DNA from 3 places in the Clostridium gasigenes genome. Region 1 is predicted to be linked to each of the others. Evidence: a T-box and tRNA genes for the amino acid it is inferred to sense, from the RefSeq annotation. Region 1 holds a T-box; the other regions hold tRNA genes.
The links. The T-box of region 1 lies ahead of asnS (asparagine--tRNA ligase). A T-box ahead of a tRNA ligase gene usually reads a tRNA of that ligase, here a tRNA-Asn.
Positions count from the first base shown of each region.

Region 1 (2,281 bases):
AGATACGCCTATAAACTCATTTGCGCTGCCTTGGGCACTTTCCGAGATTAGAGTTTCAAACAAATATTTTCTTAGTGGATTACCAACTACATTAAAATATAATTTTGAAGGTGTTAAAGTTGAATTTGTTCATGGAAGTCCTAACTCTATAAATGAATATCTTTTTGAAGATGGTCCTAATACAAAAGAAATTATGAAAGATTTTTCATCTGATGTTTTGGTATGTGCACACACACATATTCCTTCACTTAAGAATTTCGATGAAAAGATTTTTGTAAATGTAGGTAGTGTAGGAAAACCTAAAATTGGTCGTCCGAATGCCACTTATTGTATTTTAGATATAAATGGCCCTAATGATATAAAAGTTGAATTTGAAGAATTGGAATATGAATACAAAAAAATCGTTAAAGACTGCGTAATGCTCAATTTCCCTGGAAATATTGTTAAGTCTTACGAAACAGGCCAAGAATAAACTAAAAGCGCCATTAAGCGCTTTTAGTTTTAAGTATCTATTGTTTCAAGGTTCCTACAAGTCTTAATTTCCCCAAAATTTCTTTTTTCCCCGAATGACAACTATTATAAACTTCCGTTAAATCACTTCCAGCTAATATTCCAAAATGAACCCCACCCTTCCAAACATCAACATCACCTGTATCATAAACACTTCCATTAATAATAACATAAGCTGGCATTCCATCCTTGCCATTATATTTAGCTACTTCCTCTAAAGTAAACTCTTTCACCGCTCTTTTAGAAACAGCTAAGTAACTAATTATCTCGTCACTAACCTCACCAATTCGCTTTACTATATTATTTCTATAATCACTTGGATAAGTTGATAAAATTCCTTTTAAAATATCTAATTCTTCAAATTTTTTTTCTAATATATTTTCTTTTGTCATATAACCCTCCAATAACATATTATAGAAGTATATTATGTTTAAAAGTTGCAAATGTTATAGAAGTAGTGTAAAATCTTAAGAAATATTATATTTTTATTACTATGAAGAGAAGAGTACCTATATGGAAGTAGTCTTAGCGAGTAAGGATTGGTGAGAGCCTTATACGAAGCCTTTAGCGAATAACATCTCTGAGTTTCTAACCGAACAAGTGAAAAACGAATCACCATTTGCTTATGTCAAAGGTGTAAGTTCGACTAACAAAATTAAAATTTTTAGTCTCACTTAAGTAGGCTTAGACGGATTCAAACCGTTATTAATTGAATGACATTATTGTGTCAATTTAAGTTGGTCATGTTTTTAATATGACAATTTGGGTGGTACCGCGAAAAATATACCTTTCGTCCCAGGATCTATGTGATCCTTGGGCGAAAGGTTTTTTTATTTTAAATTATTATATCTTATAGGAGGCAATTATGGAAAAAGTAATTTTAATTAAATCACTTTACAGAAATTCTGAAGAACATTTATCAAAAAAAGTCAAAATATCAGGATGGATAAGAACTCTAAGAGCTTCAAATGCATTTGGATTCATCGAAATTAACGACGGTAGTTTCTTTAAAAACGTTCAAGTTGTTTTTGATAACAAATTAGAAAATTTTAAAGAAATATCAAAATTACCTATAAACTCATCATTAACAGTTATAGGTACACTTATAGCTACTCCGGATTCAAAACAACAATTTGAAATTCAAGCTACAGAAGTTATTGTTGAAGGTATGTCACAATCAGATTACCCACTTCAAAAGAAAAGACATAGCTTTGAATATTTAAGAACAATAGCTCATTTAAGACCAAGAACTAATGCTTTCTCAGCAGTGTTCAGAGTTCGTTCTGTAGCTGCTTACGCAATCCACAAATTCTTTCAAGAAAAAGGATTTGTATATACACACACTCCAATCCTAACTGGTAGTGATTGTGAAGGTGCTGGAGAAATGTTCAAGGTTACAACTCTTGATTTAGATAAAACGCCAAAAACTGAGGAAGGCGCTATAGATTATAGCAAAGATTTCTTTGGTAAAGAATCTAACCTTACAGTATCAGGACAATTAAATGCAGAATGTTTTGCTTTAGCATTTAGAAATGTTTATACTTTTGGACCTACTTTCAGAGCAGAAAACTCAAACACAGCAAGACATGCAGCTGAGTTTTGGATGGTAGAACCTGAAATAGCATTTGCTGATTTAGAAGACAATATGGAACTTTCTGAAGAAATGTTGAAATATGTTATAAGCTATGTTATGGCTGAATGTCCAGAAGAAATGGACTTCTTCAACCAATTCGTAGATAAGGGTATATTAGATAGATTAAACCATGTAGTA
Region 1 covers NZ_CP071376.1:1,074,687-1,076,967, forward strand. The annotation lists gene J1C67_RS05330 (metallophosphoesterase family protein) at 1-472, shown strand, start outside; gene J1C67_RS05335 (cytochrome b5 domain-containing protein) at 510-902, opposite strand; T-box leader at 995-1,311, shown strand; gene asnS (asparagine--tRNA ligase) at 1,376-2,281, shown strand, end outside.

Region 2 (2,281 bases), 1.9 Mb from region 1:
ACCATTTGTTACGTTCGTCATCACTATTAAACTCAAATTGTATTTTCACTTTACCACCTGTTTAATTAATTTATAGTATATTATATAACTTACTACCTCTTAACTTTAAAGTTATAGTATCACTTCTTTGTTTATCTACTAGTAAAGTGAGCTCTTCTTTACAATGCATACAAGCATCAAATGAATTTCTCGTCAAATTTATAATATCAAGAACTTCAATACCCTCTTCAATTTGCTTCATTATAACATACTTACAAAGACTCTCCCCCTCAGTTGTACCCAATTTTTCACCCATTAGTTTATATATTTCTGACGATTCTGGTTTACTCATATATTCACCCTTCTGTGTAATAAAAAATTGACTATATTCATTATCATTAGTCAATCTTCCATTTTTTCTTAAAATCGCCGACCTTAGCTCAGCATACTTCTTTAAATCATAAGCTAAGTTGTCCGGCAAATCCAAAGTAACTCCATTTATTGATATTTTATTTAATTCACTATCATAATCATTTTTTAAAATAGTTGGTATAACTATATTTTTTATTCCTGTGTACATTACCAATTTAATTATTACCGCTGAAATAAATAATCCAGCTATTTTTTTATGACTATTCTCTGTTTCATAATTGGAAACACTATATTTATTAATACTCTCATTACAAGCTTTCAGTAATGAACTAAACTCTTCTTCACCCATAATTTCTTTTAAGTCAGTTTGATTTAATTTCAATTCTTTACATTTATCATCTACTTGTTTGTTCAATTTCACTACTTCTATTTTACTATCAAAAATATTATTTTTGATTCCTTCATCTTTTCCGATATAAGCAAAGAATTGTTTAATTACAGAATAAAAATTATCAATAGTACATTTATATTTTACCCCGTATTTATGAACATAATATACTATACTCTTCAGTATCTTATCATCATCTATTCCTTTTAAAGTTTCTTTGTAATTCTGACTACTAACACCACACTCATTTTCAAGGAACTCTATAAAAACACTAAGTTTTCTCTGATAAGTTATTTTTGATTTATTATTAGTTTTATCAATAAAATCTTTTTTCAAACCATTTAGCACAATACATTTCACCTCTCTCAAATATTACCATTCGATAAAGAGGTTCTAAATCCTTTAATTAGCAGTTTAAATTTTGTCAATATACTCACAAAAGGGTTGCAAACCAAAAAGAGGGTGTATTAAGCGGATTAGGAGTGATTTGAACCTTCAACCCACAGGTTAACAGCCTGTCGCACTACAATTACGCTACTAATCCATATAAAAGAGAACCCTATTTCTAGAGTTCTTTTTTATATTTATTTATTTTATATTAACTCAACTAACTGATTTTTTAGATATTTTTTTACTAGTAGATTCATAAGTTACTTCTAATCTACTTATTTCACTAACTTTTATAGCAACATGGCTATTAATTGATCCTTTATCAATAAACATTTTTTTATGAAGTCCACTATCACCGTATTCATACGTTTCATAATTTTCTAATATTATGAAACTTTCTTCATACTTCCCTTTAAAATCAAATTTTATAAGTGCTCCATCATATACAATTTTCTCTTTATTCATATAAATTTTTACCCAAGTCCCCTTCTCATAATCTATAAGTTCACGGAAAACATTACTCGAATTATTTCTATTTATACCTAATTGTATCATTTTCTTACTCCAATACTCAGATTTTAGAAGTATAGAAACAAGATAACTTAATGTGATTGTTAAAATATATATGATTAATTGTACAGATTTCATTATCATACTAAAATTTGTTTTACAAAAATAATTAAATATGTTAAGTAAAAATATAGCTATAGAATTAATTATAAAGCTTAACATAATATATTCAAATATATTATTTTTAATTTCTCCCCCTTTTATATTAAATACATATCTATGTACTTGAATATAAATATATCCTGGAACAAAGTTAATAAAAATGTTTGGTAATACATCTATTATTGCTTGTATCTCATCAGCTTTTACCATGTTATTTATTTTTTTTACTATTTTCTGTAATAGTGCCCGGCCTTTTAGGTCTATCGTATGAAGGACTAGGTCCGCATTCAAGCCCAAAATCTAATGATCTCTTCTCAAGAGTACCATTATTTTGTATTTCTTTATTTTTATCACTCTTATTTATCATAATATATCCTCCATTGTAAATTTGATATATACTAATTTCGATATTATTCCTAAAATTCCTTTATTTTTCTTCATGTTTTTTAACTAAGTTATAAAATGTATTCTTTTTAAGTA
Region 2 covers NZ_CP071376.1:3,235,990-3,238,270, reverse strand. The annotation lists gene J1C67_RS15180 (hypothetical protein) at 71-1,075, opposite strand; tRNA gene J1C67_RS15175 (tRNA-Asn) at 1,212-1,283, opposite strand; gene J1C67_RS15170 (hypothetical protein) at 1,343-2,011, opposite strand; gene J1C67_RS15165 (hypothetical protein) at 2,013-2,168, opposite strand.
Region 2: it encodes a tRNA-Asn, which carries the amino acid that the T-box ahead of asnS (asparagine--tRNA ligase) is inferred to sense. The anticodon was not compared.

Region 3 (2,281 bases), 290 kb from region 1:
TTACTTATATTTTTTGCTTATATCTTACTCTATTATAAATTATACCCTAATATATTCTTTTGCTTTTATATTAACTATACTTTATTTATTATTTTTTTGAAAATGCTTGAAACTTAGCATCACCTGATATTAAAATAGAGACGCATAAAATGCGTCTCTATTATTTTAATGTCTTAAATTCAAATCCTTGTGATTTTAAATAATTTATTGCACTTTGTAGATATTCTACAGTATTCTTTTTCTCATCAGTATCATGCATTAATACTATTAACGTATCATAATCTGACATAGTTTTCTTTAAAGTTTCTAATAATTCCTGTGGATTTTTTGGTTTACCTTCAGCATCTCCATTAAGTGAATTCCAATCTGTTTGATAATATCCTTTTGCTTTTAAAGCTTCGTTAAGGGGTGTAACCCCATACCATGTCCCATATCCACCCGGCATTCTAAGTACTCTTGTATTAAAATCCCGTCCTAAAATACCTCTTAAAAGCTGTAAATTCATATCCATATCATTCATAAATGCTTTTACATCTATAACACCATTTGGATATAAAATTTTATACTTATGTGAATATCCATGATTTGCTATGGCATGTCCGCTTTTTGCCATATGCTTTAATATTTTTGGAGCTTTATGATTACTTTTAATTGAACTACCAAGAACAAAAAATGTAGCTTTAACACTATTCCTATCAAGTATATCTAATATTTGAGTAGTTACTTCTGTAGATGGCCCATCATCAAATGTTAAATAAACAATTTTCTTTCCATCTTTTCTATTGAAATTCCATTTATGCATAGTTTCTGGTAATACTATTGATGCATCATCTGCATTAATATCCTTTTCCAATGGTAAATATCCTGAATTATCTAAAACTACTTCTTTTGAGATTTCTTCTGTTGCTTCTGTTGTATTTTTATTCTCAGTTTCTATAGTTTCTGCATTCGCATCAACTATATTGGCTTTTAATCCACCTGAAAACATTGTTACTCCTGCTAAAGAAACAATTATTAATACTATTAATAATATGAATATTTTTTTATCTCTTATCATACTTTTACTATGCTTTCCACGACTTCTCATTTTTACCCCTACTTCTCTCATACTATTTTATTTGTTATACTATTTTTTTCTTATACTATTTTATATTAAACATCTTAATATAATTATATATGCCTATTATTTTTAAATGATTACAAATATAATACTAAATACTACAAATAAGTTACATTTTAAATTTAATATACCATATTTATGTAAATTTTAACATATATTTTTATAATAATCTTTATATAAATTATTAATATATTTTTTTGCAAAAAAAAAGACAAGAATTTAATTCTTATCTATATTATCTATAGTAATAAAATGGCTCCGCGAAGAGGATTTGAACCTCCAACCTATCGGTTAACAGCCGAGTGCTCCACCGTTGAGCTATCGCGGAATATTATAATACAGAGAATGTTCTCTGAAAATTGCACATGAATTATTGTAAATTGGTCAAGCCCTCGACCTATTAGTATCAGTCAGCTAAATATGTTGCCATACTTACACCTCTGACCTATCAACCTCGTGTTCTTCAAGGGGTCTTACTAGCTTATGCTATGGGAAATCTCATCTTGAGGGAGGCTTCACGCTTAGATGCTTTCAGCGTTTATCCCGTCCCGACTTAGCTACCCAGCGATGCTCCTGGCGGAACAACTGGTGCACCATAGGTCGGTCCATCCCGGTCCTCTCGTACTAAGGACAGCTCCTCTCAAATTTCCTACGCCCGCGACGGATAGGGACCGAACTGTCTCACGACGTTCTGAACCCAGCTCGCGTGCCGCTTTAATGGGCGAACAGCCCAACCCTTGGGACCTACTACAGCCCCAGGATGCGACGAGCCGACATCGAGGTGCCAAACCTCCCCGTCGATGTGGACTCTTGGGGGAGATCAGCCTGTTATCCCCGAGGTAGCTTTTATCCGTTGAGCGATGGCCCTCCCACGAGGTACCACCGGATCACTAAGTCCGACTTTCGTCCCTGCTCCACTTGTAGGTGTCGCAGTCAGGCTCCCTTCTGCCTTTGCACTCTTCGAACGATTTCCGACCGTTCTGAGGGAACCTTTGAGCGCCTCCGTTACTTTTTAGGAGGCGACCGCCCCAGTCAAACTGCCCACCTAACAATGTCCTGTCACCAGTTTCATGGCGTCCAGTTAGAACCTCAGTACTGTCAGGGTGGTATCCCAAGGATGACTCCACCAAGGCTAACGCCCTAGCTTCCCAGTCTCCCACC
Region 3 covers NZ_CP071376.1:788,664-790,944, forward strand. The annotation lists gene J1C67_RS03800 (polysaccharide deacetylase family protein) at 161-1,108, opposite strand; tRNA gene J1C67_RS03805 (tRNA-Asn) at 1,374-1,448, opposite strand; rRNA gene J1C67_RS03810 (23S ribosomal RNA) at 1,501-2,281, opposite strand, start outside.
Region 3: it encodes a tRNA-Asn, which carries the amino acid that the T-box ahead of asnS (asparagine--tRNA ligase) is inferred to sense. The anticodon was not compared.